Regions from separate parts of the Lysobacter humi (ex Lee et al. 2017) genome, predicted to be linked through region 3. Evidence: predicted binding sites of a transcription regulator. Region 3 holds the regulator's gene; each other region holds the start of a gene.
What was found. Region 3 encodes HrcA, which represses chaperone genes, less so after heat shock. Its sites were predicted from a motif close to TTNGCACTCNNNNNNNNNGAGTGCNAA; they were not measured.
Positions count from the first base shown of each region.

Region 1 (10,401 bases), on a different contig from region 3:
CGCCCCAAGTCTCGCAGTTCCTGGATCGGTATTTTCCGGACGCCTGCAGTCCCGACGAACGACTGGCATTCGACGCTGTCTGTCAGTACTACGGTACCAACCAAGAGGCTGATCCTTCGCCATGGCCCGAACTCGTCATCGGGGTCGATGGAGGCCGGCTCGCCAGCGTGGTGCTGATCGACCACCCGTTGCCGCTGGCCGGCTGGATGTGCAGGGATCTCCCCTTACCTGCACCGCTGCGCACATGCTTTGCGGCACATACTTCCCATGAGGATCGGGTCCTCTGGACCCAGCAGTGGACGGCATATTTCAGCGCGGCTGACTGAGCTTCCTTCGACGACCATGCATCAAGCTCGATTTTTCCTCACCCTGGTCCTCGCGGCCTGCAGCTCGCCTAGCAATGGTCCCACTGCGGGCGGGACCGTTGGCAACTCGGCTGCAATCGCCACCACCCACGTCACGGACGCACGTGATCGCCACCCGGCGCAGGAGGACCGGTCGCCTGCAGATCGCATTCCTGGCACGCCAGCTGAATCCGCTGTGGTCGAGCGGATCGCCCGCGCCGGCGATGCGACCCAAGCGCCGAGTCAAACCCCGGAACTGTGGGCCAAGGATGTCTATGCGGTCGATGGGGTCCAACATTTCACGGGGTTCGCCTATTTCCCAGGAAATCCCGAGCCGACAGCAACTGCGGTTCTCGGGCAAGTGACGTACCTCCTCTCGGCATCGAAGAGTGGAACGAAGTGGAAAGAAGTCCTCGCGGAGCCCAACATCGGCAGCATCGGCGCGCGAGGGCGGGCATATGCGGTCGACCGTGGACGTCCCGTCGTTACTGCGGCGATCGGCGCGCAGCACAGGGTCGTTGCCGTCCCTGTCGACGGAGCGATCGAGCAGGGCGTGGTTCCAAAGCTTTACGAAATTCTGGTACGCACGGCCGATGCCCGTTGGCACCACGCGGGAACCCTTGAAGCCGGTGCAGACGACAGCGCCGGCTGCGACGACGGCCACGCTTATCCGTGCGCGCCAATCAAGGGATCGATTGCATTTGCCCCGAAGCAGGGGGGGCTGCCTGACATCGTCGTGACACTCAGCGGCCGCGGCGCTCCCGGCGCGCCGCGGGAGCACTATCGTTACGACCCGCATACCCGGCAATACACCCGCCAGAACTAATTTCCAACAAGCAAGGATGCTGACATGGCACAGGACTATTCCCGCCGCCAGGTACTGGACATCATCGAAGCCGAAGCGCGTGAGCGAGGCATCCCGCGCGACGACTTCCTGCGTTTCGCCTACATCGAGACCGGTGGCACTTTCGACGAACGCGCCTCGCGCGGCGCACGGGGCGCCAAGGGCTTGTTTCAGTTTGTTCCGGCCACTGCGGTGGCCTACGGCATTGCGGGTCGGGAGTTTGATCCGGTTCTCAACACCGATGCCGCGGCCCGCCTGTATCTCGACAACCGGCGCGGGCTAGCCAACGCGCATCGCAATGACGGCCGCGCCTACCTTTCGGGCAAGCCGGAACCCGACGGACTCGACATGTATCTCGCCCACCAGCAGGGCCTTGGCGGTTACAAGTCGCTTCAGGCCGCACTCGCGACAGGGCGCTTCAGCCGAGACGACACGCGCTCGAACATCCTCAACAATGTGCACCCGGATGACTTCGAGCGCGTTACAGGCGTGAGCTATCGCGATGCTCAACGTCTGTCGGATCGGGACCTCGCTCGAACATTCGTCGCCTATTGGGATACCAAGTTCGATCGAGTACGGATTCCCGAGAAGGGTATCGAGCCCGTCCGCGAATCGGTCAGCAAACCCGCACCAGCCGATTCGACGATGCAAGCTTCCGGGAAGCAAACGGTGTCGCTCGATCGCGCTCATGCACTGAGCATCGAGCACGATGACGTTCGCTACGAAATGTCGAAAAAGTCGGTGCGCGGTGGAACGATCGATTGTTCGGGCTGGGTCGTGATGCTGCAGAACGCCACCATGCAGGAGATCAACAGCAAGGCCGGGCGCGAGATCTTCTCCCGCGGTGAACTGTTCAGCCCGGCAATGGATGGCGCGGCGATGATCGTCGAGAAGGCGTCCCGGCAGTCAGGACACCTGCTGGAAGGCGCACAGGTCAACCTCTCCACACTTCGCGAAGGCATGGTGATCGGCGAGGACAATGGCAGGAAGAACTGGGACGCGGGCCGCTTCAAAGGCATCGACCACATCGTGATGGTCATGCGTGATCCGGCCAATGGTCGGCTCATGGCGAGTCAGTCGCGCAGTGGTGAAGGCGTTGAACTGGTCCCACTCGATCAGTACCTGCAGGCAAAGCAGGCGCGTGGGACGAGGCTCTATGCGGCTGATCCGCTGCACGAGGCACGCGCACTGATCGAGCGTCCGCATACGGAAGCAAAGTCCGAGCGCGACCGCACCACGCCACCAACCTCCACGACGCGTGTGGCCACGGCGGAACATGATGGCGTACTCGAGCGCGGTGAGAAGGGCCCCGCCGTCACCCGGCTGCAACAGCGCCTCGCCGATCTCGGCTACCGCGGCGCCGACGGTCGCCCGCTGGCGGCGGATGGCGACTTCGGCGCCAACACACTCGCGGCGGTCAAGGCGTTCCAGCTCGACCACGGCCTGGAAGGCAAGGGCATGGTCGGGCCGAAGACGAATGCGGCCCTCGACCAGGCCAGCAAGGCACTGATGACCGACCCGTCCCACCCGCATCACGCGCTGTACCGCGAGGTGCTGGAGAAGGTCCAGGCAGCCGAGAAGGCTGCGGGTATCGCGTCGGGTCCGCACAGCCGGCAGATCGCGGCGACGGTCGCGGTCGAATGTCTGCGAGAAGGCTTGCAGCGCATCGATCGCGTCGAGATCAACGACACGCGAACGCTCGTACGCGCGGTGCAGGCAGGCCCCGGCCGCGATGAAGCGGGCCTCGGTCGCACCGATGCGATCAGCGTGCCGCAGGCGGCGCACCAGTCCATCGCCGAAAGCAGCCAGCAGATCCACCAGGTCGCGGTGAACCGGCAGGCGCAGGAGCAGGACGCGCGCCAGCAGCAGCAACAGCAGGCGCGGCCGGTACCGGCCATGTGATGCCCGCGCCGGCGGGACGGGCTTCCGCCCCGCCGGCCTCGTGCACGGCGCGTCGAGCCGATCGCACCGTGCGTGCGCGACAATGACGCGATGACGAACCGACTCGACGCCCTCCGCCAGCACTCCACGATCGTCGCCGACACCGGCGACATCGAGGCCATCGCCCGCTTCCGCCCGCTCGACGCAACGACCAATCCGTCGCTGCTGCTCAAGGCGGCCTCGCTGCCGGCGTATGCGCCGCTCGTCGACGCCGCGGTCGCCGCTGCGCAAGGCGAGACTCGCGACACACGCGTCGCGGATGCGAGCGACCGCCTCGCCGTCGCCATTGGCGGCGAGATCCTCAAGCTCATTCCGGGCCGCGTGTCGACCGAAGTCGATGCACGGCTGAGCTTCGACACCGAAGCGACGGTCGCCAAGGCGCATCGCCTCGTCGAGCTCTACGACCAGGCCGGCATCGGGCGCGACCGCCTGCTGATCAAGATCGCGTCGACGTGGGAGGGCATCCGCGCGGCCGAGCGACTCGAGCGCGAGGGCATCCAGTGCAACCTCACGCTGCTGTTCTCGTTCGCGCAGGCAGTGGCCTGCGCCGAGGCCGGGGTGTTCCTGATCTCGCCGTTCGTGGGGCGCATCCTCGACTGGCACGTGGCGAGCGGCGCGGCGAAGCCGGCGACGCCGCAGGACGACCCGGGTGTGCAGTCGGTGACGCGCATCTGGCAGTGGTACAAGCGCCACGGCTACGCGACCGTCGTGATGGGCGCGAGCTTCCGCAATACCGGGCAGGTGCTCGCCCTCGCCGGTTGCGACCGCCTCACCATCTCGCCGGAGCTGCTCGCCGAGCTCGCGGCCGACAGCGGCAACGTGACGCCCGCGCTGGTCGACGATGCCGCACGCGCGGCGGCGCCCGTGCGGCTCGACGAGCCCGCCTTTCGCTGGCAGCACAACGAGGACGCCATGGCGACCGAGAAGCTCGCCGACGGCATCCGCAAGTTTGCGCAGGACCAGCTGCGCCTCGAAGCCCTGCTCGCCGCGCGCGCAGGCTGACACGGCCGCAGGACGCGGCGTGCGACAGGACGGGACCATGCACCACGGAAGGATTCGCGCGGCTGCGACCGCGCTCGCGATCGGGCTCGTCGGCTGTGGGCCGGCGCCGTCCGGCGCCCCGGAGCTCGCGTCGCGGGTCGCGAGCCAAGCCGGCGCGGCGCCCGGTGTCGACGCGGGCGCCGTTTCACCGGCCCCGCTGCGCACGGAGGCACCGACCGCGGACGTCGTCCGCGCGCTGGCGGCATTGCCCGCGGACCGGGCCGGCCTGCGCGATCCCTCGGTCGACCGGTTCCTGCGCGCCTATTTCAGCGGCACCTGCCATGGCGACGAGCGCCTCGGCTTCGACGAGGTCTGCGAGCACGCGGACCCGATGCCGGGCGCCGATCCCTCGCCGTGGCCGGACCTCATGATCGGCCTGCGCGATGGCGGCATCGCCAGCGCGGTCCTGCTGCGTGCGGGGTCCACGCCACCGGCCTGGTCGTGCATGGCCGTGCCGGGGCTGGACGCCGCAAAGGCCTGCTTCCCGCCGTCGACCTCCGCCGAGGACCGTGCGCGCTGGATGCAGCAGTGGACGGCGTTCTTCAGCAGCGTCGACTGAGGCGCGGCGAGGTACGCCGACGTGGACCCGACCGGCATGCGTCGATCACGTGCAACCGCCCGCCATTGACGCCGAGCCGGTGTGCGGGCCTGGGTTTCGGCGGACTGCAGGTCGGATTGGGCCCGGGTCCCGGCCCCACCGGGCCCCTGGATCTCCGCGCCCGAGCGATGCCGGCTATACACGCGACACGACCACGTCCATCTGCACTCGCACGCAGGAAGCTGCACGCGGCATGGAGCTGTCCGCCGATTGCGCGACTGCGGTTTACACGACTGCACGACGCCCGGTAGTCCCGCTGCGAATCCAAGTGCGACCCGCACCCTCCATACCCCTGCTTGCGATCGCGGGATCAGCGTCGCCTGGCGAGCGGCACGTCGAGCTCGACAATGCGCGCCTGCACGGCACCGCGCTCGTCGACGTCGAGCACGCCGCAACTGACGGGCAGCCGGAACCGGCGCCGCCCCGCGCTTCCGGGGTTCACGTGCAGAAGTCCGTCGCGCTCGATGATCGCCGGCCGGTGCGAGTGACCGGCCACCACGACGCGCGTCCCGCTCGGTGGCGGATAGCGCGCGAGATCATGCGCATCGTGCAGCACGTGAATGCGCACGCCGGCATCGAGCACGGCATGGTCCGGCAGAGTCGCGGCCCAGGCCTGCATGTCGTTGTTGCCGCGCACGACGGTGAGCGGGGCGATCGACGCCAGCGTGTCGAGGATCGCGGGGTCGCCGATGTCGCCGGCATGCACGATCGCGTCGCTGCCGCGCAGCGCCTCGACCGCCTCGGGCCGCAGGAGCCCGTGGGTGTCGGCGATCAGGCCGATGCGCATCGGGCCCTGCACCGTCGCGACGGATGCACCGCGTGCCTCAGTGCGCGTCGCGGTCGAACAGGCGGCGCCACCAGCCGCGCCTTGGCGCGGTTGCGGGCATCGCGCCGCTCGCCGTGCCCGGCGCCGGCTCGGCCTTGATGCGCGACAGCGAGGCGTCGAGCTCGGCGAGCAGCTCGTCGAGCACCTCGTCGCGCGGGCGCTCGGGATAGCGCGTCACCGCCTCCACGCCCATCTCGACGAAGCCGGCCTGCACGTCGGGCGGCAGGTCGAGCTGGTGCTCGCGATACCAGTGCTCGAGCCGCAGCGCGACGTCGCGCGCGAGGTCCGCGTCGGCAGACACGGGGGCCGGCTGGCTCGGGAACGGACTCGGGGAGGGCGTCGTCTGCATGGTCGATCCTGTCGCGGTGCCTGCATTCGATATATCCGCACGCTCGCGTTGCAGGCGTGATCCGCCGCCGTCGCACAGCGCCGGCATTCATGCCCCGCTCAAAAGCGAACGGCCCGGTTTCCCGGGCCGCCCTCCGTGACACTCAGTGCGTGGCTTACGCCGCGAACAGCGCGCGCATCTTCTTGAGCGCATTCGCCTCGATCTGGCGGATGCGTTCGGCCGACACGCCGTACTCGTCGGCCAGCTCCTGCAGCGTGACCTTCGAGTCGCCGTCGAGCCAGCGGCGCTTGATGATGTCGCGCGAGCGCGCATCGAGCTCGGCGAGGCCCTCGCGCAGGACGTCGAGCTGGTTGCCCTCCTCGTCCTCGCGCTCGTAGAGCTGCGACGGATCCTCGCCCTGCGTCGCGAGATAGGCGACCGGGCTCGGCGGGCCGTCCTCGTCGCCATCGTCGGGCGCGTCGAAGCCGATGTCGCGGCCGGACAGGCGCGACTCCATCTCCAGCACCTCGCGCTCGGAGACGTTGAGGTCCGCGGCGACCGCACGGACTTCCTCGGCGTTCATCCAGCCCAGGCGCGTCTTGCTCTTGCGCAGGTTGAAGAAGAGCTTGCGCTGGGCCTTGGTCGTGGCGACCTTCACGATGCGCCAGTTCTTGAGGATGAACTCGTGCATCTCGGCGCGGATCCAGTGCACCGCGAACGACACGAGGCGTACGCCCTGGTCGGGATCGAAGCGCTTGACCGCCTTCATCAGGCCGATGTTGCCTTCCTGGATGAGGTCGCCGATGCCGAGGCCGTAGCCGTTGTAGCCCCGGGCGACGTGCACCACGAAGCGCAGGTGCGAATGCACCAGCTCGCGGGCGGCGTCGAGGTCCTCGTGGTCGCGGTAGCGGCGCGCGAGCGCCTGCTCGTCGTCGACGCTCAGCACCGGGATGCGGTTGACCGCATTGATGTAGGCGTCGAGCGAGCCGAGCGGGCTCAGCGCCGCCGGGACGGCGACGGGAAGGTTGTTGGCGACGAGGGCAGTGCTGGCTGTCGAGGTCATGGGGTCTAGGTTAGCAGTCGGGTCCTTTGACTGCTAAAGGGCCCGGAAGTTCCGGAGTGTTGCGGGGCTGGAACGCTGGTCGGGCAGGATTCCCGGGTGGATGTGCAGCTGGGATAAAGCCGGCCGGTGGAAGCTGGCCTCTCCCGAACTGGGGGCCGCCACGGCCGTTTCCAGCCCAACGAATGGGCTAGTGAATCCCGGCCGGCCGCTACACTCCGGCCGGCATGACCAAGAAATCCAAGCCGACCTCGTTCGACATCGCCTACCGCGCCGGGGTGTCGCAGGCGACCGTCTCCCGCGTGCTGCGCGGCAGCCCGCTGGTGAACGAGGAGACCCGCAAGCGGGTCGAGGCGGTGGCCCGCGAGCTCAACTACAAGGTCGACCGGCGCGCCTCGAGCCTGCGCACCCAGCGCTCCGGCACCCTCGCCCTGCTGCTGTTCGAGGACCCGACCCCGGACGAGTCGCACATCAACCCGTTCTTCCTGTCGATGCTCGGCTCGATCACCCGCGCCTGCGCCCGGCACGGGCAGGACCTGCTGGTCTCCTTCCAGCAGCTGTCCGACGACTGGCATTCGGACTACGAGGACTCGATGAAGGCCGACGGGCTGATCCTGCTCGGCTACGGCGACTACGAGGACTACCGCCACAAGCTCGATGCGCTCGTCGAGCGCGGCACGCATTTCGTGCGCTGGGGCGCGGTGGCGGCCGACCAGCCGGGCGTCTCGATCGGCTGCGACAACGTCCACGGCGGCCGGCTGGCCGGCGAGCACCTGCTGGCCTGCGGCCGCCGGCGGATCGCCTTCCTCGGCCATGCCTCGAGCCATTACCCCGAGTTCCTCGACCGCTACCGCGGCTGCGAGGCGGCGCTCGCCGACGCCGGCCTCGCCCTCGATCCCACGCTGCAAGTGGATGCCGAGACCAGCGAGGAGGCCGGCCATGCCGCGGCGCAGGCCCTGCTGGCGCGCGGGGTCGACTTCGACGGCCTGTTCGCGGCGAGCGACCTGATCGCGGTCGGCGCAATGCGCGCGCTGCGCGAGGCCGGCCGGCGGATCCCCGAGGACGTCTCGGTGGTCGGCTTCGACGACATTCCCATGGCGCGCTTCGCCACGCCGCCGCTGACCACCGTAGTGCAGGACACCACACGCGCCGGCCAACTGCTGGTCGCCACGCTCATGCAGCTGGTGCGCAGCGAGCCGGCGGCGAGCGCGATGCTGCCGGCGACGCTGGTGGTGCGGGCGTCGAGCCGGCCTGCCGGGATGTCCTGATATCGACGTCGGCCACCGACACGGCGGCCGTATCGCGGGATGACAGTGCGCCGGCATGCAACCCCCGATCGCGCGCCCGCTGCCGTGCCCACGGACACACCCATCGCGCCTGACGTCCGGCCGGGTTCCCGCGACCCAGCGCGTCGAATGTGCGACGCCGCGCGCGTCGGCCTGGGGGATTTCCCCGATGCCGCGGCGCCGCGCGCTGCCTAACGTGGGCGCATGGATGCCCAGTCGCCCGGCCCCGCCCTCCGACGCCGCCGTGCGCGTAGCACACAGGCCGCGCGCTTCGTGCCGGGCGTGCGTCCGCAGCCGGTCGACCCCGCGGCCCGGATGGAATTCGTGCTCGCCGAGGACGTCGCCGGCCGGCTGGTGCTGCTGGACCCCTGGCATCCGGCCTGCGAGACGCTCGACGCCGCCGACGACGTGCTCCTGCTCGGCGTCGCGCCGCTGGCGACGCGGCACCTGCGGCCCGCGACGCTCGTGGCCCTGCAGCTGCGCGGGCGCGTCGCCATCGAGGGCGCCGAGGCCTGCAATGCCCTGCTCGCCTTCATCGCGGACGCGCCGCCGTGATGGCACGCGACCCGACCCGCTACTTCGCGCTCGTGCGGCGGGTCGGCGAGGGCCGGTATACCGCGCAGCTGCCGGATTTCCCCGACCTGCAGGCCGAAGCCCCGCGGCTGGACCTGCTCGTCGCCGATTTGCGCCGGCACATCGCGGCGGCGCTCGCCACGCGGGCCGGCGATCCGCCGGGCCTGCCACCGCTGACGGGACTGCCCGCACGCCTCGCCGCCGAAGACGGCTTCTGGTTGCAGATCGACGTCGACCCGTCCGCCTGATTCAGCGCCGTGTGCGGCGCGCGGCCTCGGCCAGGGTGGCGAGCAGCGCGCGATCGGTGATGCGGCCCTCGCGCACGTAGACCTGGACCCCATGCGCGGGCACCTCGGCCACGAGCAGCGCCTGCGCGACGTCGACCTGCGTTCCATCGAGCGCCGAGCGCCAGGTGCCGGGCTGCAGATGCTTCCCGATGCGGAACGTGGCCGGCGTGGCCCCCTTGTTGAGAAGCACGAGGGCGGTCTGTGCGGTGCCGTCGACCTGCAGCACGCGGTAGAACGCCGCGCGGTCGCCGTCGAACTCGAGGTTCACCTGCAGCCCGCGCTGCAGCGCGGGGGTCGCCTGGCGCACCTTCGCGATCCGTCGCAATGCCGCATGGATGCGATGCGACTTCGCCGCGTCGACGCGCTTCTGCCCGAAGTAGTTCCGGTTGCCGGCGTGCTCGGCGGTGCCGCGCTCGAAGCCGATCTCCGAGCCGTAGTAGATGACCGGGATGCCGCGCGCGGTGAACAGGAAGTTGTGCGCGTCGATGAAATCCTCGTCGGAGCCGTCGAGGCGCGCCATGTCGTGGTTGTCGTAGAACGTCATCAGCTCGTACGGGTTCGCGTACGGGCCGTCGGTCAGGTACAGGCGCTCGCCGATGCGCTCGAAGCCGCCGCCCTTCGTGCCGAAGACCTCCTGCAGGCGTTCCTTCAGCGGGAAGTCGAGCACGCTGATGCCGCCGTTGTGCGGCAGCGTGTGCTGCGCGATGGTCGCTGCGTCGTGGTCGAACGCCTCGGCGAACATGAAGAAGCCCGGGCGCTTCTCGCGGATGCGCTCGGCGAACTTCTGCCAGAAGGCGTGCGGCATCCACGGGATCGTATCGATCCGGAAGGCGTCGGCGCCCTGGTCGATCCACTGCGAATAGGCGCCGACGAAGTAGTCGAGCACCGCGGGATTCGTCTCGTTGATGTCGGAGAGCTGTGCGAGGCCCGGCTTCGTGTTGTACCAGGCGTGCAGGGGGTTCGACGTCGGATCGAGCTTGGAGGGGTGCAGGTTCTGGTGGTCGGCGATCAGCTTTCCGTCGCGGTCGTAGATCTCGCCGAACTTGGGCTGGTCGGTCGGCATCGTGTAGGCCGGCGAGCCGTGGTTGGCGACGATGTCGAGCACGGTCTTGAGGCCGTGGCGCTTGAGGCCGCTCGTGAGCCCGCGGAAGTCGAGGCCGGCGCTCGGCAGGTGCTCGTCGAGCTGCCAGAAGTTCACGCCCCAGTAGCCGTGGTAGCCGGTCTTGCCCTGGTCGGTGTGCATGCCGCCCCACTTCACCGGGTGGCCGCCGGT
Region 1 is NZ_BAAGTR010000001.1:459,655-470,055, forward strand. Features, by position in the region: gene ACYVJJ_RS02075 (hypothetical protein) at 1-326, shown strand, start outside; gene ACYVJJ_RS02080 (hypothetical protein) at 541-1,170, shown strand; gene ACYVJJ_RS02085 (XVIPCD domain-containing protein) at 1,195-3,090, shown strand; gene tal (transaldolase) at 3,181-4,131, shown strand; gene ACYVJJ_RS02095 (hypothetical protein) at 4,169-4,729, shown strand; gene ACYVJJ_RS02100 (metallophosphoesterase family protein) at 5,079-5,555, opposite strand; gene ACYVJJ_RS02105 (hypothetical protein) at 5,593-5,943, opposite strand; gene rpoH (RNA polymerase sigma factor RpoH) at 6,098-6,985, opposite strand; gene ACYVJJ_RS02115 (LacI family DNA-binding transcriptional regulator) at 7,210-8,250, shown strand; gene ACYVJJ_RS02120 (hypothetical protein) at 8,473-8,823, shown strand; gene ACYVJJ_RS02125 (hypothetical protein) at 8,823-9,089, shown strand; gene ACYVJJ_RS02130 (alpha-amylase family glycosyl hydrolase) at 9,091-10,401, opposite strand, start outside.
Region 1: rpoH (RNA polymerase sigma factor RpoH) is a predicted target of HrcA. The motif match lies at 6,996-7,022, and genes of this name have one in related genera.

Region 2 (10,401 bases), on a different contig from region 3:
GCGGTTGCGCCAGCTGCATCGACAGCAGCCCCGCGCCCGCGGCCACTGCGATCAGCTCGCGCGTGTTGCGCGGCGCCAGCAGTGACGGAGCGTCCGCCGCATGCGCGAGCACGAGCGCCTGCAGTACGAACTCGAGGTCGACGAGCCCGCCTTCGCCCTGCTTGAGATCGAAGACCCCGGGCGTGGAGCGGTCGAGCTCGCCGCGCATGCGCTGGCGCATGGCTGCGACGTCGCGCATCACCTCGTCCCAGCGCCGGCGTCGCGCGAGCACGCCGGCGCGCAGCGCCTCGAAGTCCGCGCACAGCGAAGCATCGCCGCCGATGCAGCGGGCGCGCACGAGCGCCTGATGCTCCCACGTCCAGGCGCGCTCGCGCTGGTAACCCGAAAAACTCGCCAGGCTGGAGACCAGCAGGCCTTTCGCGCCGTCGGGGCGAAGGCGCACGTCGACGTCGAACAGGCGCCCGGCGCCCGTCGGTGCACCGAGCAGCGCGACGACCTTCTGCGCCAAGCGCGCGAACCAGCGCTGCGCATCGAGCGGGCGCGCACCGTCGGACTCGGCGTCCGATGCGGCGTCGTAGAGGAAGACGAGGTCGAGGTCCGAGCCGAAGCCGAGTTCCTCGCCGCCCAGGCTGCCGTAGCCGAGCACGGCGAAGCGTGCGCCAGGCACTTCGCCGTGCGCCGCGCACATCTCGGCCCGGGCACGGTCTACCACGCGATCGACCACAGCGTCGGCGAGCCAGGCGAGTTGCCGCGCGCTTTCCGCCGCCGTCTGTCGACGGTCGCGCACGGCCATCGCGATGCGGAAGCTCAGCGCCTGTCGCGCCTCGTTGAGCGCGCGCAGCGCATGCTCGGTGTCGTCGAGCCCATCGACCGCCGCGCGGCAGGCCCGTGCGAGGCTCTCGCGATCCGGCGCCGCGCCGGCGATGCGCGCATCGAGCAATTCGTCGAGCAGAAGCGGGTACGCGGCGAGGCGCTCGGCCAGCAGCGCGCTGTGCGCGACGACGTCGACCAGGCGCGACAACGCGGCGGGCTGTTCGTCGAGCAGCGCGAGGTAGGCGCTGCGCCGCAGGATGTTGGCCACGAGCGCGAGCAGGCGACGAAGCGCGAGCATCGGCTCGCGCGACGCGCACGCCGCGGCGAGGAGCGCCGGCATGACGCGATCGAGGCGCGCGCGCGCACTGTCCGACAGTGCCTGCACGGCCGGCGCACGCGCGAAATCGCGCAGGAGCGTATCGGCCTCGGCCGCCGCGTCGAAGCCGGCATCGGCGAGCACGCCCGCATCGCCGTCGGTCGGTAGCGCGCGCCAGTAGGTCGCGAGCGCATCGGGCGCTTCGGTGCGTTCGCGCGGTGCGAGGAGCACCGCGAACTCCGCCGCCACGCGGCCGCGGACCGCCTGGAGCCCGGCCGCGAACCCGCCCCAGTCGGCATGCCCCAGCCCGCGCGCGATGCGCAGCCGTGCCTCGTCATCGGTCGGCAAGGCGTGCGTCTGTGCATCGCCCAGCATCTGCAGCCGGTTCTCGACCCGGCGGAGCATGCGGTACGCGTCGGCGAGCGCATCGCCGGTTACGGGATCGATGTGGCCGGACTCGACGAGTGCACGCAGCGCCGGCAGCAGGCGACGCTCGCGCAGCGCCGGCTCGCGTCCGCCGCGGATCAGCTGCAGTGCCTGCACGAGGAACTCCACCTCGCGGATCCCGCCGGGGCCGCGCTTGATGTCGTCGACGAGCTCGCGGCGTGCTACCTCCGCGGCGATCGAGGCCTTCATCTCGCGCAGGCCGTCGAGCGCGCCGAAGTCGAGGTAGCGCCGGTAGACGAACGGCCGCAGCGTCGCGAGAAAGCGCTCACCGGCTTCGATGTCGCCCGCCACCGGTCGCGCCTTCTGCCAGGCGTAGCGCTCCCAGTCGCGGCCCTCGCGCTGGAAGTACTGCTCCAGCGCGGCGAACGACCAGACCAGCCGCCCGGACGTCCCGAAGGGCCGCAGGCGCAGGTCGACGCGATGACAGAAGCCGTCGGGCGTGACCTCGTCGAGCAGCTTCGCGAGCTGCTGGCCGAGGCGCGTGAGGTAGGGCTCGGCGTCGAGCGGCCGTGCACCATCCGACGTCGCGGGTTCATCGAAGGCGTAGACGAGATCAACGTCGGAACTGAAGTTCAGCTCGCCGCCACCGAGCTTGCCGAGCCCGAACACGACCAAGCGCACCTCGCGCCCCGCTGCGTCGCGCAGCACGCCGTGTCGCTCGCGGAAGGCCTGCTCCAGCGCGGCGAGCGCGAGCTGCAGGCAGCGCTCGGCGAGCGCGGTGCTGCCGGCGAGCGTCGCGTCAACATCGTCGAGGCCGAGCACGTCCCGCCAGACGAGCCGCGTGGACTCCGCGGCGCGATAGCGGCGCAGCTGCTCGGGCCATGCCTCGGGCCGTGTCGGATCGAGCTCGGGGACCGGCGTCGGCGCGATGCCGTCGTCGGTGAGCAGGCGCTTCAGCAGCACGTGATCGCGCGCGAGCGTGTCGATCGCGAAGTCGCTCGCGACGGCGACGGCCGCGATGCGCTGCCGATCGGCCTCGGCCTGGACGCCGAGGCGCTGCCAGGCGCGATCGATGCGGGACTGCAGGGGATCGGCGCCGTCGGGCAGGCTCATGCCCACGATTCTGTCATGCAGCCGCTGACGCTCCGGACAAAAAGAAGCCCACTGCCGTTGCCGGCAGTGGGCCTTGCTCCCTCCCCCACGTCGGGTGCAGGTCTACTGTTAAATGGGCGTGACGGGGAATGCACGCTGCGCTGCAGCAAAATCTTTATCGTTCAGGGACCGATAGAATTAAAGGCCCGCCGGCCAAGAGATACCCCTGATTTATCAAGGGCTTGGTGCCCGACCGCCTCAGTTCGGGCGAGCAGCGGTACGCGGTATTGATGGGCTTGGACACGGGATGCCGTCGACCCAGCTGCGCAGAAACCGGAGCATGGTCGGGAGGTCGACGTCGAGAACTGCTGCGCGGTCACGCAATGGTCCGCTTAGCCCGTAGCGGACGACCGCGACGCACGCGGCGACCGCGACGTGGCTGGCACGCACAAGGAAAAGCCCCGCACGAGGCGGGGCTTTTCGTCTTGCGATACCTCTTTGGACGACGTGCGACTCACGGAGCGCGCGGCGACGCGTTGGAACTGCGCCGCCTGCGCGTCCCGTCTGGCGCCGATCAGAAATCCATGCCGCCCATGCCGCCCATACCGGCCGCGCCGCCACCCATGGCCGGCTCGTCCTTCTTCGGCAGCTCGCCGACCATCGCCTCGGTCGTGATCATCAGGCCGGCGATCGACGCCGCGTTCTGCAGCGCGGTGCGCGTGACCTTGGTCGGATCCAGGATGCCGGCTTCCAGCATGTCGACATACTCGCCCGTGGCGGCGTTGTAGCCGTACGAGCCGTTGCCTTCCTTCACCTTGTTGACGATGACCGACGGCTCTTCGCCGGCGTTGGTCACGATCTCGCGCAGCGGGGCTTCCATCGCGCGCAGGGCGATCTGGATGCCGTGGTTCTGGTCTTCGTTGACGCCCGTGAGACCCGAGATCGCCGCACGCGCGCGCAGCAGCGCGACGCCGCCGCCCGGCACGATGCCTTCCTCGACGGCCGCACGCGTCGCGTGCAGGGCGTCTTCGACGCGCGCCTTCTTCTCCTTCATCTCGATCTCGGTCGAGGCACCGACCTTGATCACGGCCACGCCACCGGCGAGCTTCGCGACGCGCTCCTGCAGCTTCTCGCGGTCGTAGTCGGAGGAGGTCTCCTCGATCTGCGCCTTGATCTGCTTGATGCGGCCCTCGATGCCCGAGGTCTCGCCCGCGCCGTCGATGATGGTGGTGTTCTCCTTCGAGACCTGCACCTTCTTCGCGCGGCCGAGGTCCTTGATCGTGGCCTTCTCGAGCTGCAGGCCGACTTCCTCGGAGATCACGGTGCCGCCCGTGAGGATCGCCATGTCTTCCAGCATTGCCTTGCGACGGTCACCGAAGCCCGGCGCCTTGACGGCGCAGACCTTGACGATGCCGCGCAGCGTGTTGACGACGAGCGTCGCCAGGGCTTCGCCTTCGACTTCCTCGGCGATGATCAGCAGCGGCTTGCCGGCCTTGGCCACGCCCTCGAGGACGGGCAGCAGGTCGCGCACGTTCGAGATCTTCTTGTCGTGCAGCAGGATGAACGGGTCGTCCAGCTCGGCCTGCATCGACTGCTGGTTGTTGATGAAGTAAGGCGAGAGGTAGCCGCGGTCGAACTGCATGCCCTCGACGACGTCGAGCTCGTTCTCCAGGCCCGAGCCGTCCTCGACGGTGATCACGCCTTCCTTGCCGACCTTGTCCATCGCCTGCGCGATGAGGTCGCCGATGTTCTGGTCGGAGTTGGCCGAGATCGCGCCGACCTGGGCGATTTCCTTGCTGGTCGAGGACGGCTTAGAGATCTTCTTCAGCTCCTCGACGGCGGCGGTGACCGCCTTGTCGATGCCGCGCTTGAGGTCCATCGGGTTCATGCCGGCGGCGACCGCCTTCATGCCCTCGCGGATCAGCGCCTGCGCCAGGACCGTGGCGGTGGTGGTGCCGTCACCGGCGTTGTCGGACGTCTTGGACGCGACTTCCTTGACCATCTGCGCGCCCATGTTCTCGAACTTGTCGGCGAGCTCGATCTCCTTGGCGACGGACACGCCGTCCTTGGTGATCGTCGGGGCGCCGAAGCTCTTCTCGAGCACGACATTGCGACCCTTCGGGCCGAGCGTCGCCTTGACGGCGTTCGCGAGAACGTTCACGCCGCGCAGCATCTTGGTGCGCGCGTCTTCGCCGAAGCGGATTTCCTTGGCAGCCATTGCAGTGACCTCTAGCTAAAAGTTGTTCGTGGGAAATTTCGGGATGCGGAAGGACGCGATCAGCCGAGGATCGCGAAGATGTCGTCTTCCTTCACCACCAGGAACTCGTTGCCGTCCAGCTTCACTTCCGTGCCGCTGTACTTGCCGAAGAGCACCTTGTCGCCGACCTGGACCTTGGGAGCGCGCACGGAGCCGTTGTCGAAGGCCTTGCCCTCGCCGACCGCGATCACTTCGCCCTTGATCGGCTTCTCGGTGGCCGAGTCGGGGATGACGATGCCACCGGCCGAGACCTTTTCTTCTTCCATGCGCTTGATGACCACGCGGTCGTAGAGCGGCTTGATGTTCATGCACGAACCTCCGGATGGAATTGTAAGTAGTTGAAATTACGGCAAAAGACGGGAAATTTTAGCAGTCGGACAAGGCGAGTGCCAAAGTCCGGCCGCAGAACGCCCGCATTGCGGACGGGGCGGGATATGGGACGCCCCGCGCGGCTTTCAAGGGGCGTTCATCGAAATTTCGTCGGCAGGTCGGTGGTGCCGGCTGGCGGGCCACCCCGGACGCGGGCGCAAAAAAAGAGCGCGTCCCGAAGAAACGCGCTCTCTGGTGCAGGAGATTGGCTATCCAAGCTCGCGCGATCCAGCGCGCCTCTCCAGTACCTGACCCCATGTCCGATCGACTTCCTGTCGACGTGGGGCGATTGTGGCCTCGCCGCGTCACCCATGACTAGTGGCACCCCGGGCGATCGATGGTGAACTTCGGTAGCGCATGGGCACAGTGTCGCGTTTTTCCCCTAATCTCTACCGTTTAATCGCTAGTCAGCTATCGTTTTCAGACAAGGTGACGTAGAAATTGGTAGCTGCGTTAGCATCGATAGCACCACCGACCTGCCGCTGCATTCATGTGACGCAGTGCGTCACTTTGGAGCCCCATGAACGCCCAGGAACGCATCCGACTGGCCCGCCGGCACGCAGGCCTGTCCCAATCCGGCCTCGCCAAGGCCGTCGGCGTGCAGCGCAGCGCGGTCAGCCATTGGGAGGCGGTGGATGGCAAGTCCCCGAGCATGGCGAACCTCCGGCGCGTCGCGACCACCACGGGGGTGCAGTTCGAATGGCTCGCCACGGGCCGCGGCCGCATGGCGCTGTCGGCCGACGAGACGCTCGAGGACGTGGCGGCGGCCGACGGCACACTGATCGATGACAGCCTCGAACTGCGCCTGATCGCGGCGTTCCGCCAGATCTCCGCGCGCAGCCGCGCACCGCTGGTGGAACTCATGGAACAGATGGCCGAGCTCCGCAGCGGCAAGCGCGCCCGGCGCCCGATGCCCTGAGCGATTCGCCATAAACGGACAAACGGTCCCGAAACGGTCACGCGGCGGCCGTAGCATCGCCGGCTTCCCCCGCCCGGAGCTCACGATGCGCCTGTCGTTCCGCCTCGCCCCCCTGCTGCTCGCCGCCGCACCGCTCGCCTCGCCGGCGGCGGTCTTCATCAACGAGATCCACTACGACGATGCGACGTCGGCCGGCGACGTCGGCGAGCGGGTCGAGATCGTGGCTACCGCGGGCGAGAGCCTCTCGGGCTACCGGGTGCACCTCTACAACGGTTCGACGCCGTCGGCCGCGGTGGCCTACGACAACGATCCGGTGCCGGCCGGCAGCCTGGTCACCTGTGGCGCGCAGGTGCGCATCGCGGTCGTCAGCTATGCGAGCAACGGCATCCAGAACGGGCCGAACGACGGCATCGCCCTGGTGAACGCCAGCGGCCAGCTGGTGCAGTTCGTCAGCTACGAGGGCGCGATCACCGGATCGGGCGGGCCTGCGGGCGGGCGCACGAGCCAGGACCTGCCGGTCGCCGAAGCCGGCACGACCGCGGCGGGTACGTCACTGCAGCTCGGCGGTACCGGCACCGGCTATTCGAATTTCGGCTGGAACGCTTCGGCGACGCAGACCTTCGGCGCCTGCAACCGCGGCCAGACCTTCGGCGCACCGAACACGCCCCCGTCGGTGACGTCGACCACGCCGGCCAATGGCGCGACCGGCGTGGCCGGCGCGGCCGACCTCGCGGTGAGCTTCAGCGAGCCGGTCACCGCCTCGAGTGGTGCGTTCGCGCTGCAATGCAGCCTGTCGGGTGCGGTCGCGCTTTCGCATGCCACGAGCGGCACCAGCTTCACGCTCAGCAAGACGACCGTGCTGCGCGGCGGCGAGACCTGCACGCTCACCGTCAATGCATCGGGCATCACCGATGCGGGCGGTGCGCGGCCGGCGGCGAACACCACCGCGAGCTTCACCGTCGCCAATGCCACCGCAGGCTACTGGTCGAAGGTGAACACCTCGAGCGCGAGCCAGCTGCGCTGCTCGATCCACGCGACGATCCGGAACCACACGGTCTATCCGTACAGCGCGAGCACCACCGACACGTGGGACGTGCTGGAGATCGCGGACGAGGATCCGGCATCGTCCAACCGCATCCTCGACGTCTACCGCAACCGCAGCTACCTCAAGGGCAGCGAGCGGGCAGGCACCGGCACGGGCATCACCTACAACCGCGAGCACACGTGGCCGAACTCGCTCGGCTTCGGCTCGGCGACGGGTGATCTCGGCCTGCCGCACGCGCCGTACACCGACCTGCACATGCTGTATCTGTCGGACACCACCTACAACGCCGATCGCGGCAACAAGCCGTATGCGAACTGCGCGGCGTCGGGCGGCTGCGGCGAGCGCGCGACCGAACTCAACGCCGGCGCAGGCGGTGGCACGGGTGTCTACCCGGGCAATTCCAACTGGGTGCAGGGGCCGGACGGCAACGCCGGCTCGTTCCAGGCCTGGGGCCGCCGCAAGGGCGACCTCGCGCGCGCGGTGCTCTACATGGCGATGCGCTACGAAGGCGGCACCGATTCGCGCGGCCAGGGCGAGCCGGACCTCGAGATGACCGACGACCGCTCGAAGATCGTGATCACGTCGGCCTCGCCGGCCTACATGGGCCTGCTCTCGACGCTGCTCGCATGGCATCAGGCCGATCCGCCGGACACGCTCGAGCGCAACCGCCACGAGGTGGTCGCGCAGTTCCAGGGCAACCGCAATCCGTTCGTCGACCACCCGGAGTGGGCGACCGCGGCCCTGTTCACGTCCACGAAGCCGGCGACCTGCCAGCTCAACTGATCGATCACCGCACGCGATCACCGACGCCCGCCGCGATCCGGCGGGCGTCGTCGCGTCTGCATGGGTGATCGCCGCCGAGCTCGCTCCGGTGTTGCGCTGCAATGGACCGCGACGCGCACGCACTGCGCACTGCGTCGCGGCGCCCGGCGCGGCACCTGCACGCCTCGATCGCCGACGCCGCGCCGGGCGCGTCATGCGCGTCGGACATAGGCAATGCGACCTGCGCGCCCGGGCTGCCCGGACGCGGCCGGTACAATCGCCCGATGCCCGCCCTCGTCGTCCACTGCACCTGCCCGGACGCGCAGGTCGCTGACCGCATCGCCACCGCGCTCGTGGACGCGCGCCTCGCGGCCTGTGTCCAGCAGCTGCCCGCCCTGCGCTCGACCTATCGCTGGGAAGGCCGTGTCGAACAGGCGCAGGAAGTCCTGCTGCTGATCAAGACGGCGACGGATCGCCTCGATGCCGTGATCGCCTCCGTCCGCGCACTCCATCCGTATGAACTGCCCGAGCTGCTGGCGGTCGAAGCCTGCGGCGGACTCCCCGAATACCTCGACTGGGTCGTCGCCCAGAGCCGTGCCGATGCCTGACCTGCTCCGCTTTCCGCACGGCCTGCGCGCCGCGCTCGCCGCCCTCGTGCTGTGCCTGCTCGCCGCGTTCGCCCCGGCGCGCGCAGCGGTGAGCCTCGACGACCTGCTGCCGGTGGACGAGGCCTTCGCGCTCACCACGCGCAGCACCGAGGCGGGCATCGAGCTGCGCTGGACGATCGCGCCGGGCTACTACCTCTATCGTCACCGCATGTCGGTCGCGAGCGATCCGGGCTTCGAGGCCGGCGCGCTGCGCCTGCCCAAGGGCAAGGCCTACACCGACGAGTTCTTCGGCCCGGTCGAGACCTACCGCGGCGCGCTCGTCGCGCTGCTGCCGGGCACGCCGCGCGCGGCGCGCACCGTGCTGACGGTGAAGTACCAGGGCTGCGCCGACGCCGGCATCTGCTATCCACCGCAGACGCGCCGGATCGCGGTGGAGCTGCCGGCTGCGGCGGGCGGGCTCGCGCGCGCCATGCCGTTCGGCGGGGCGCCGTTCGGTGCGCCGGGCGCCGGCGTCGATGCCATGCCCCTGCCCGAGGCGCAGGCCTTCGGCTTCGAGGCGATCGCGGGCGACGGCAACACCGTGCTGCTGCGCTTCGCGCCGGCGCGGGGCTACTACCTCTATCGCGACCGCACCACGCTGCGCCTCGACGCCGAGAGCCGCTCGGCCGGGCTCACGCTGGGCCAACCGCGCTGGCCTGCCGCCACGCCGCATCGGGACGAGCACTTCGGCGACGTGCAGGTCTACTTCGACACCGTCGACGTGCCGCTGCCGATCATCCGTCGCACGCCCGGCCCGCTGCGCCTGCGCCTGATCGCGACGTTCCAGGGCTGCCAGACCGACGGCATCTGCTATCCGCCGATGACGCGCACGGTGTCGGTCGACCTGCCGCGTGGCGACGTCGGTGCGCGACCGGTGCGCCCGGCGACCGCAGCGGTCACGGATGCCGCCGGATCCACGGGCGAGGCGCTCGCCGGCATCGGCACCGCGCTGCTGTTCGCGCTGCTCGGCGGCCTCGTGCTCAACCTGATGCCCTGCGTGCTGCCGGTGCTGTCGCTGAAGGCGCTCGCACTCACCCAGAGCGGCACGCCTGCCGATGCGCGACGCCATGCCTTCGCCTACACCGCCGGCGTGGTGCTCAGCTTCCTGGCGCTCGGCGTGCTCGCGCTCGGATTGCGCCAGACCGGGCAGGCACTCGGCTGGGGCTTCCAGATGCAGCAGCCGCTGGTGGTGGCGATGCTGGCGCTGGTGATGTTCGTCTTCGGCCTGAGCCTGTCGGGCCTGTGGCATCTCGGCGGCCGCTGGGTTGGCGCGGGCCAGTCGCTCGCCGCGCGCGAGGGGCTCGCGGGAGACTTCTTCACCGGCGTGCTCGCGGTCGTGGTCGCGACGCCCTGCACGGCCCCCTTCATGGTCCCGGCGCTCGCCTGGGCCTTCGTCGCGCCGGCGCCGATGGCCCTCGCGGTATTCCTGATGCTCGGGGTAGGCCTCGCGCTGCCGTTCCTTCTCATCGGCACGGTGCCGGCCCTGGCGGCGCGGCTGCCGCGACCCGGGGCGTGGATGGAGACCCTCAAGCAGGCGCTCGCGTTCCCGCTGTACCTCACGGCGGCGTGGCTGCTGTGGGTACTCGGCCGGCAGCGCGGCGCGGATGCGATCGGCTGGGGGCTGGTGGCGATGGTCGCGCTCGCGTTCGCGGCCTGGGCGTGGAACCGCGCACGCGATGCGCGACGCGCCTGGGGCCTGACCGGGCTTCTCACCGGGCTGGTGATCGCCGGATTCGCACTCGTCACGATCGAGGGCCTGCCGCGGCCGGAGCCGTCCGCGAACCGGACGGTCGC
Region 2 is NZ_BAAGTR010000005.1:38,157-48,557, forward strand. Features, by position in the region: gene glnE (bifunctional [glutamate--ammonia ligase]-adenylyl-L-tyrosine phosphorylase/[glutamate--ammonia-ligase] adenylyltransferase) at 1-2,629, opposite strand, end outside; gene groL (chaperonin GroEL) at 3,183-4,826, opposite strand; gene groES (co-chaperone GroES) at 4,886-5,173, opposite strand; gene ACYVJJ_RS03900 (helix-turn-helix domain-containing protein) at 5,755-6,153, shown strand; gene ACYVJJ_RS03905 (endonuclease) at 6,239-7,981, shown strand; gene cutA (divalent-cation tolerance protein CutA) at 8,245-8,568, shown strand; gene ACYVJJ_RS03915 (protein-disulfide reductase DsbD family protein) at 8,561-10,401, shown strand, end outside.
Region 2: groES (co-chaperone GroES) is a predicted target of HrcA. The motif match lies at 5,232-5,258, and genes of this name have one in related genera.

Region 3 (10,401 bases):
GTGGTGGCCGAACTTCATCTTGAGCGTGCGTGCACCCGCGGCGAGCGCCAGGAGCTGATGGCCGAGGCAGATGCCGTAGACCGGCACGCGGCGCTGGATGAACTCGCGCGTCGCCTCGATCGCATACGTGCACGGCTCCGGGTCACCCGGGCCGTTCGACAGCACGACGCCGTGGGGCTGCAGCGCGAGTACGTCGGCGGCAGGTGTCTGCGCAGGCACCACCGTGACCCGGCAGCCGCGCGAGGCGAGCATGCGCAGGATGTTGAGCTTCACGCCGAAGTCGTAGCAGACGACATGGAAGCGGCCGTCGGCCTGTGCGAAGGCATCGCTGTCGAGGTCGAGCTCGGTCTCGCGCCAGTCGAAGCGCTCACGCGTGCAGACCTCCTTCGCGAGATCCATGCCTTTCAGGCCGGGAAACTTGCGCGCCGCTTCGAGCGCACGCGATTCGTCGATCTCGCCCGCCATCACCGCGCCGTTCTGCGCGCCGCCGTCCCGCAGCAGCCGCGTGAGCTTGCGGGTGTCGATGTCGGAGATCGCGACCATGCCCTTTGCCGCGAGCCAACCGGGCAGCGACAGTTGCGAGCGCCAGTTGCTCGGGCGCTTCGGGACATGGCGCACCACGAGCCCCGCCGGCCAGACGGGCTTGGCCTCGTCGTCCTTCGGCGTGGTGCCGGTGTTGCCGATGTGCGGATAGGTCAGCGTGACGATCTGCCGCGCGTACGAGGGATCGGTGACGACTTCCTGGTAGCCGGTCATCGCGGTGTTGAAGACCACCTCGCCGACGGACAGTCCGGGCGCGCCGATCGATACGCCCTCGAAGATCGTGCCGTCTTCGAGTGCGAGGATTGCGGGTTGGTTCACGGGGATCGCCTCTGCTGCCGAGGGGTGCTGATCCCGTGCGCTCGCCGGTCGAGAAAAATCCGGGTTGCAGCAAAGCGCGGACGCGGTGCGGGACCGGTCCGACGTCGGGATTCTGGCGAGCGGGAATTGTAGCGGCGCGGGCGCGTCGGCGCCAGTTGGACGACGATCGGACCGCGCGATCGGCGCCGACGGCGAGCGCACGGAGCCCGGGGCCGCCGGTCCGCGACCGCGTGGCTCGCCTTGGCTGCTTGCGACCGTGCCGGTCACCGGCACGGTGCAGCGCCTTGCCATCCGGGCTACGGCCGGCTCAGTCGCTCCCCGGACGCGACCGCCCCGCCGCTTCAGCCGATGACGTCGCGAATCGCATAGAGCGCCGGCGGCCGCCCGACGAGTCGGGTGGCCGCATGCAGCGCACCGCGCGCGAAGATGTCGCGGTTCGTCGCGCGGTGGACGAGCTCGATCCGTTCGCCGGGTGCGGCGAACTGCACCAGGTGCTCGCCGACGATGTCGCCCGCGCGAAGCGACGCGTACCGCGGCGTCGCGCCGGCTGCTTCCGCGCGGGCGCCGAGCGCCAGTGCGGTGCCCGAAGGCGCGTCCTTCTTATGCACGTGGTGCGACTCGACGATGTCGCAGTCCCACTGCGAGAGGATGCCGGCGGCGCGCTCGACGAGATCCGCGAGCACCGCGACGCCCAGGCTGAAGTTCGCCGCCCAGAGCACGGGGATCCGCGCGGCGGCCGCCTCGAGCGCCGCCCGCTGTGCCGGCTCGAGGCCGGTCGTGCCCGAGACGAGCGCCGCGTTCCGCGCAAGGCATGTCTCGAGGATCGCGTCGAAGCCCTCCGGCAGGCTGAAGTCGATCGCGACGTCGAACGGTGGAACGTTCGCGAGCGCGCCGCCGCTGATCCATGCAATGCCGTCGGCGACAGGATGCGCCGGGCGGCTGCGGGAGACCGCAGCGACTACCTGGAGGTCGTCGCGCTCGGCGGCGAGGCGCAGCAGCGCCTGGCCCATCCGGCCGGTCGCGCCGTGGATGAGGATGCGAAGGGGCGATTGCATGCGGACAGCCTAGCCGCCGCCCAGCGCCTCCACAACGCCGTGCTCACGCGCGCCCGCGGGCATGGCCTGCGACCAGCGGTTCTTCCCGCCGCTCTTCGCCGCATACATCGCGGCATCCGCGCCGCGCAGGAGCGTGTCGAGCTCGATGTCCGGCGCGACGTCCTCGCGCGCGAGGCCGATGCTCAGGCCCACCCGCACGGGTTCGTCCGTGCCGACGTCGAACGGCGTGTCCACGGTCGAGAGCAACCGCTGCGCAAGCCGTCGGAGGTCGTCCGGCGCCGCGCCGTTCGCGAGGATGACGAACTCGTCGCCGCCGATCCGTGCGACGGTGTCGGTGTCGCGGAGCACCTCGCGCAGCCGGGCGCCCAGCGCGCGGAGCAGTGCATCGCCCGCGGGATGCCCGTGCCGATCGTTGACGTGCTTGAAGTCGTCCACGTCGACCACCGCCAGCAGCACGTGCTCGCTGCCGCGCCTCGCGCGCCGCGCGGTCTGCTCGAAACGGTCCTGCAGCAGCGTGCGATTGGGCAGGCCGGTGAGTGCATCGTGCAGGGCCTGCGCCTTCAGGCGGCGCGAGAGCTCACGGGCATCGAGCGCGCTCGCGAGCACCTGCGACATGAGCCGCAGCCCGATGACGAACGGCTCGTCCCAGACGACGCGGCCACGGACGGCATCGAAGCCGACGAAGCCGCGTAGCGTGCCGGCGATCCACAGCGGCACGATCAGGATCGACTGGATGCCTTCGCGCTCGAACTCGGCGCGCTCGCGGAAAGCCGCGGCGGGCAGGTCGTCGAGGCATTCGACGCACACGATCCGGTCGGCACGCAGCTCCTCCAGCAGCCACGGGAACGTGTCGAGCGGCAGGTCCTGCAGGTTGTGCGCCTCGCGCGAGATGCCCGGCGCCACCCATTCGTGGGTATTGCTCTGCCGCATGGCGGTCGGGTCGATCAGGAAGACGTACGCGCGGTCGACCCCGAAAAAGCGGCCGACGGAGCCGAGCAGGCCCTCGATGGCGCTGTCCAGCTCCGCGTCGTTACTCCGGATGAGCGCGGCGGCCGCTTCCGTGAGCAGGCGCTCGAACTGCAGTCGACGCTCGAGCTCGCCGCGCGCCGTACCGTCGGCGGACGGCTCGTGCAGGTGGAGAAGTACGCGGCTAGCGCCATCCAAGCGGCGTGCCGTGGCGAGGAGGCTGCCGCCCGCAGCAGCATGCGACGGCCCGGGCAACTCGACGATCGCGGTCGGCGCATGTGTCAGGAGGTCCGCGATCCGTGCCGAAGCGGTCTCGGACCACTCGAGAACGCCTTCCAGCCCTGGGCAGTCCGCATCGGGCAGGCCCAGCAGCGCACACGCCTCCGCGTTCGCGCCGACCACGCGGCCGCCGTCGACTGCGACCAGCGCGACGGGCACGTCGTCGAGGCTCAAGCTGATCCGATCCATGGGCGTCCGCCGCTCCCTGCCGGGGCCAGCGGCGAGGATGCCAGATCGCGGACGAGCCGACGCACCGCCCGGAGGGCTCGCCTCAGCCGGTCATCCGGTCCCAGAAGCCGCGCACGCCGTCGAGGAACGTCGACGACTTGGGCGAATGGCGACGGGCGCCCTCGCCCACGAACGTCGCCTCGAAGCGCTCGAGCAACTCGCGCTGCTCGGCGGTCAGGTTGACCGGCGTCTCGACGACGACGCGGCAGTAGAGGTCGCCCTCGACGCGGCTGCGCACCGAGCGCACGCCCTTGCCGCGCAGGCGGAAGGTCCGCCCGGATTGCGTCTCCATCGGGATGCGCAGCTCCACCTCGCCGCCGAGCGTCGGCACGCGGATGCTGTCCCCGAGCGCGGCCTGCGAGATGCGGATCGGCACCTCGCAGTGCAGGTCGTCGCCGTCGCGCTGGAAGATCTCGTGCTCGCGCACGCGGATGTCGACATAGAGGTCACCGGCCGGTGCGCCGGCTGGACCGGCCTCGCCCTCGCCCGCGAGACGGATGCGATCGCCGCTGTCGACGCCCGCGGGAATCTTGACCTGGAGCAGCTTTGTGCGCTCCACGCGCCCCTGCCCGTGGCAGTCCGTGCACGGCTTGGCGATCACCTTGCCACGACCGCCGCAGTGCGGGCAGGTCTGCTGCATCGAGAAGATCCCACGCTGGAAACGCACCTGGCCGCGGCCCTGGCAGGTGCCGCAGGCGTCGAACTTGCCGTCCGACGAACCACTGCCGTCACAGGTCTCGCATTCGTCGAGCGTCGGGATCTCGATCTGCTTCTCGACGCCGCCGACCGCTTCCTCGAGCGAGAGCTCCATCACGTAGCCGATGTCGGCGCCGCGCCGCGGGCCGCGACCACCGCCGCCGGCCGCGCCGCCGAAGATGTTGCCGAAGATGTCGCCGAAGATGTCGCCCATGTCGGCATAGCCGGGGCCGCCGCCACCGCCGCCCATGCCGTGCTCGAACGCGGCGTGGCCGTGCGCGTCGTACATGCGGCGCTTGCCGGGGTCGGCGAGCGTCTCGTAGGCCTCCTTGCACTCCTTGAAGGCGTCCTCGGCGGCCTTGTCGCCCGGGTTGCGGTCCGGATGATGCTTCATCGCCGCGCGGCGGTATGCCTTCTTGAGGTCGTCGTCGCTCGCGTCGCGGGCGACGCCCAGGACCTCGTAATAGTCACGCTTGCTCATCGGCGCTCTTGGCTGTGCTGCTGCTGCGTGCCGGCGGTTGAATCACGCGCGGCGTCCCCGGAAAACGACGGGAGCCCTGGCGGCTCCCGTCGGGGACAGCTTACTTGGACTCGTCGCCCTTCACTTCCGTGAATTCGGCATCGACCACGTCATCGGACTTGCCGGCGGCCGCACCGGGAGCCGTCGCGCCATCGTCCACCCCGCCCTGCCCCTGCGCGGAGGCAACCGCGAGCAGCGACTGCGCGGCTTCCTCGAGCGCGCGGCTCTTGGCCTCGATCTGGCCCTTGTCCTCGCCCTTCATCGCGGTCTCGAGGTCGGCGATCGCCGTTTCAGCGCGGCCGATCGCGTCGCCCGGCACCTTCTCGCCGTGCTCCTTGATCGCGCCACGGGTCATGTGGATCAGGCCGTCGGCGTGGTTGCGCGCCTGGACGAGCTCCTGGAACTTCTTGTCCTCCTCGCGGTTGGCTTCGGCGTCCTCGACCATCCGCTTGATCTCGTCCTCGGACAGGCCCGAGCCGGCCTTGATCTCGACCTTCTGCTCCTTGCCGGTCTTCTTGTCCTTCGCGGTCACGTGCACGATGCCGTTGGCGTCGATGTCGAACGACACCTCCACCTGCGGCATGCCGCGCGGCGCCGGCTCGATGCCGGTGAGGTCGAAGCGCGCCAGCGACTTGTTGTAACGGGCCTGCTCGCGCTCGCCCTGCAGCACGTGCACGGTCACGGCGGACTGGTTGTCCTCGGCGGTCGAGAAGGTCTGCGAGGCCTTGGTCGGGATCGTGGTGTTCTTCTCGATGATCTTGGTGAACACGCCACCGAGCGTCTCGATGCCAAGGCTCAGCGGGGTCACGTCGAGCAGCAGCACGTCCTTGACGTCGCCCTTGAGCACGCCGCCCTGCACCGCGGCGCCGATCGCCACGGCCTCGTCGGGATTGACGTCCTTGCGCGGCTCCTTGCCGAAGAACTCGGCCACCGCGGCCTGCACGCGCGGCATGCGCGTCTGGCCGCCGACGAGGATGACCTCGGTGATGTCGGAGGCGCGCAGGCCGGCGTCGTTGAGCGCGACGCGGCACGGCTCGATCGTCTTCTTGACCAGGTCCTCGACCAGCGCCTCGAGCTTGGCGCGCGTCAGCTTGATGTTGAGGTGCTTCGGGCCCGAGGCGTCGGCCGTCACGTACGGCAGGTTGACCTCGGTCTGCTGCGCGCTCGAGAGCTCGATCTTCGCGCGCTCCGCGGCGTCCTTCAGGCGCTGCAGGGCGAGCGGATCCTTGCGCAGGTCGATGCCCTGGTCCTTCTGGAACTCCTCGACGAGGTAGTCGATGACGCGCTTGTCGAAGTCCTCGCCGCCGAGGAACGTGTCACCGTTGGTGGCGAGAACCTCGAACTGCTTCTCGCCGTCGACTTCGGCGATCTCGATGATCGAGACGTCGAACGTGCCGCCGCCGAGGTCGTAGACGGCGATCTTGCGGTCGGCGCCGGACTTGTCGAGGCCGTAGGCGAGCGCCGCGGCCGTCGGCTCGTTGATGATCCGCTTGACGTCGAGGCCCGCGATGCGGCCGGCGTCCTTGGTCGCCTGGCGCTGCGAGTCGTTGAAGTAGGCCGGCACCGTGATCACGGCCTCGGTCACTTCCTCGCCGAGATACGCCTCGGCCGTCTTCTTCATCTTGGCGAGCACTTCGGCCGAGATCTGCTGCGGCGCCATCTTGCGGCCGTCGGCGGTCGCCACCCAGGCGTCGCCGTTCTCGTGCTGCGTGATGCCGTACGGGACCAGGCCGATGTCCTTCTGCACCTCGGCGTCGGTGAACTTGCGGCCGATCAGGCGCTTCACCGCGTAGAAGGTGTTCTTTGGATTCGTGACGGCCTGGCGCTTGGCCGAGGCGCCGGCGAGGATCTCGCCGTCCTTGGTGTACGCGATGACCGACGGCGTGGTGCGGTCGCCCTCGGCGTTCTCGATGACGCGCACCTTCGTGCCTTCCATGACCGCGACGCACGAATTGGTCGTGCCGAGGTCGATACCGATGATCTTGCCCATGGGGATGCTCCTGCTAGCTCTGGATGTCGGGGGCGCGCTGCGCCGATAAGCCGTATCTATGGATCGCCGGCGCCGGTTCAAGGCGCGGCGGTGTTCAGCCCTGCGCGACGACGACCAGCGCGGGGCGCAGCAGGCGGTCGTTCAGCAGCCAGCCCTTCTGGTAGACCTGCACGACGTGGTTATCGGCGGTTTCGCCCGCCGGGACCATGGCCATCGCCTGGTGGCGCTCGGGGTCGAAGGCCTCCCCGGCCGGGTCGACCGGCGCAAGGCCATTGTCGGCAGCCACCTTCAACAGCTGCTTGAGCGTCAGCTCCATGCCGTCGCGCAGCGCGCCGGCGTCGGCCGTGGCCTGCGCCAGCCCCGCTTCGAGGCTGTCGATCACGGGCAGCAGGTCGCCCAGCAGGCGCTCGTTGGCGAAGCGGCGCGCGGTCTCGATGTCGCGCGCGACGCGTCGCCGCTGGTTCTCGAGGTCGGCACGCTCGCGCAGCACCTCGTCACGCAGCTGGACGAGCTCGCCGCGGGCGCCGTCCAGCTCGGTGCGAAGGCGTGCGCAACAGTCCTTGTCGTTCTCGTTCGACGTCGTCTCGGCCGGGGCCTCGGCGGGGATTTCGGGGGTCATCGGGGCTCTTTCCGTTCGCGCCGGTCGCGCGCCGGGGGCAGCTATGGGGCCGTGCCCGCCCCTTTCAAGAGCTCAGCCGGGGCGGTCGCCGGGCTGCAGCGCGTCGCCCAGGATGTCCGCCGTGGCCTGCACGACCGGGATCACCCGCTCGTAGGCCATCCGCGTCGGGCCGATCACGCCGACGACGCCGAGCACTTGCCCGCCGCTTGAGTACGGCGCGGTCACCAGCGACATCCCATCCAGTGGCGCGAGCCCCGTTTCCTCGCCGATGAAGATGCGCACGCCCGGTGCGCGGGCGGTGCGGTCGAGGAGCTGGAGGATCTCGCGCTTCCGCGAGAACGCCTCGAACAGCTCGCGGAGCCGCTCGATGTCCGCGAGCTCCTGGACCCCCATCAGGCGCGTCTGCCCGGCCAGGAGCATGTCGTCATCCCGCGGGGCGAGCGCCTGGCCGGCGAGCTCGATCGATCGCTCCATCAGCCGGTGAAGTTCGTCCTGCGCGCTGCGCATCTCGTTGAGCAGCACGGCGCGGATCTCCGCCAGGGACCGCCCCGCGAACTGCGCATTGAGATGGTTGGCGACGCGCTCGAGCTCGCCCGCATCGAACGGCCGGCGCACCTCGATGATGCGGTTCTGCAGGTCGCCGTCGGCGAAGACGACGATCGCGAGCACGCGCGCCTCGTCGATCGGCACGAATTCGATGCGGCGGAATGCGAACTGCTCGCGGCGCGGCGTGCTCACCACGCCGACGAAGTGCGTCATCGCCGACAGCATCTCGCTCGCGGTGCCCAGCAGGGCCTGCGTCCCCGATCGCGGCGGCAGGCCCTCGCGCAGAAGGGCGACCTCGCCGTCGGGCAGCGGGGAAACCTGCAGCAGCGAGTCGACGAACAGCCGGTAGCCCTGCGGGGTCGGCACGCGCCCGGCCGAGGTATGCGGGGCGCTGAGCAGGCCGGCGTCCTCGAGGTCCGCCAGGATCCCGCGAATGGTGGCCGGGCTGACGTCGAGCCCCGCGTGCCGTGCGAGCGTCTGCGAGCCGACCGGCTCGCCATCGCGGATGTGGCGCGCGATCAGCGCCCGCAGCAGCTGCCGCGCGCGGGGGTCCTGGCTCGGGTCGAAAGGCTTGCGGCTCATGCCCGTCGTATACGGCCCGCCCGGGGTGCGCGCAAGCGATCCGGCGGCTTTCCGGGTGAGACGGCCGGCAGGCACAATTTCCGGATGCTGACCCACCTCTCGCTCAAGCAGTTCGCCGTCGTCACTGCGGCCGACCTCGAATTCGGGCCCGGACTGACCGTCATCTCCGGCGAGACCGGCGCGGGCAAGTCGCTGCTGGTCGATGCGCTCGGGCTGCTGTCGGGCCAGCGCGCCGACAGCGGCGTGGTGCGCCATGGCGCCGAGCGCGCGGAGCTCGCCGCGGACTTCGACCTCGCGGACGCAGGCCCGGCCCGCGCCTGGCTGCACGACAACGAGCTCGACGACGCGGACGACGCCGGCCGCTGCCAGATCCGCCGCGTGATCCGTGCCGACGGCGGCTCGCGCGCCTGGATCAACGGGCGGCCCGCGACCATCTCGCAGCTGACCGAACTGGCCGGCCATCTCGTCGAGATCCACGGGCAGCACGAGCACCAGGCCCTGCTGTCGCGGGCGAGCCAGATGGACCTGCTCGACGCCTTCGGCCGCACCGAGGCCGATCGCGGCGCAGTGTCCCGGGCTGCAGCGGACTGGTCCGACCTCCTGCGCGAGCGCGAGCGCCTCGCCGGCCAGGGCGACGTCTCCGATCGTGTCGAGTGGCTCCAGCACCAGCTCGATGAGCTCGAGCGCGAGGACCTGGAACCGGCGAGCCTCGAGCAGCTGCAGGTCGACCACCGGCGCTTCGGCCATTCCACCGCACTCATCGCCTCATGCGACAGTGCGTTCGCACGCCTCGGTGGCGAGGACGGCCCCTCGCTCTCGCGCGTGCTGCAGCAGGTGCGCGCCGAGCTCGTGCGCGCCGCGGAGCACGAGCCGCGCCTCGTCGAGGTCGAGGGCATGCTCGACCTGGCCGCGATCCAGATCGACGAGGCCCTGTCGGCGCTCGACCGCGTCCGCAGCGACCTCGACATCGACCCGGACGCCTTCGATGCACTGGAGCGACGCCTCGGTCGCATCCACGAGCTGGCGCGCAAGCACCGCACGCCGCCCGACCAGCTGGGTGCACGACGCGACGCGATCCGCGCCGAGGTCGAGGGGCTGCGCGGTGCCGGCGAGCGGCTCGAGCGCCTCGATGGCGAGATCGCGACCGCGCGCAGCGCGTGGACGGCAGCGGCCGCACGCCTGTCCGAGGCACGCCGCCGCGCGGCGGCGGAGCTGGCCGGATCGACGACGGCGCTCATGGGCGAGCTCGGCATGGGCGGGGGCGTCTTTGACGTCGCCTTCGAGGCGACCGCCGGGGACCGGCCGGATCCGCTCGGCGCCGAGCGCGTGGAATTCATGGTGAGCGCGAACCCCGGCCAGCCGCTGCGGCCGCTCCGCAAGGTGGCGTCCGGCGGCGAGCTTGCGCGCATCTCGCTCGCCATCGAAGTCGCCTCTCTGGGCCTGGATGCCGTGCCGACGATGGTCTTCGACGAGGTCGACACCGGTATCGGCGGCGCCGTCGCGCACATCGTGGGCCAGAAACTGCGCGCGCTCGGGGCGAAGCGCCAGGCACTATGCGTGACCCACCTGCCGCAGGTGGCGGCGCAGGGGCATGCGCACTACCGCGTCATGAAGTCCGCGACACGTGGCGTCACCCAGAGCGAGGTGCGCGCCCTCAGGCCGCCGGAGCGCGAGGAGGAGCTCGCACGCATGCTCGGCGGCGTGGAACTCACGCGGGAGGCGCGTGCCGCCGCGAAGCGGCTCCTGCAGGACGTCGTCTAGGCCGGTCGGCCGGCCGGGGTATAGCCGCGGGCACGATGCGCGCTGATTCCGGCGGCCTGTTCCTGCGCCAGGGGGTGGGCCGGGTCGACGACGCGCGCCGTCGGGCGCGTCTCGTCATGCGGTTGCAGGTCGACGGCGAGGCCGAGCGTCGAAGGCACGTGGTGCGGGAGCGCGTTCGCCAGTCGGCCGCGCAGCGGGGGCAATGCATCGTTGCCGTACTCGTCCCACATGCGCCGCACGTGCTGCCAGTCCGCGGCGTCGAGCTCGAACCAGGCGCCGATGCAGTAGGCCTCGTCCG
Region 3 is NZ_BAAGTR010000012.1:124,897-135,297, forward strand. Features, by position in the region: gene carA (glutamine-hydrolyzing carbamoyl-phosphate synthase small subunit) at 1-861, opposite strand, end outside; gene dapB (4-hydroxy-tetrahydrodipicolinate reductase) at 1,203-1,916, opposite strand; gene ACYVJJ_RS11630 (diguanylate cyclase domain-containing protein) at 1,926-3,350, opposite strand; gene dnaJ (molecular chaperone DnaJ) at 3,433-4,566, opposite strand; gene dnaK (molecular chaperone DnaK) at 4,667-6,595, opposite strand; gene grpE (nucleotide exchange factor GrpE) at 6,690-7,214, opposite strand; gene hrcA (heat-inducible transcriptional repressor HrcA) at 7,287-8,342, opposite strand; gene recN (DNA repair protein RecN) at 8,427-10,103, shown strand; gene ACYVJJ_RS11660 (DUF2199 domain-containing protein) at 10,100-10,401, opposite strand, start outside.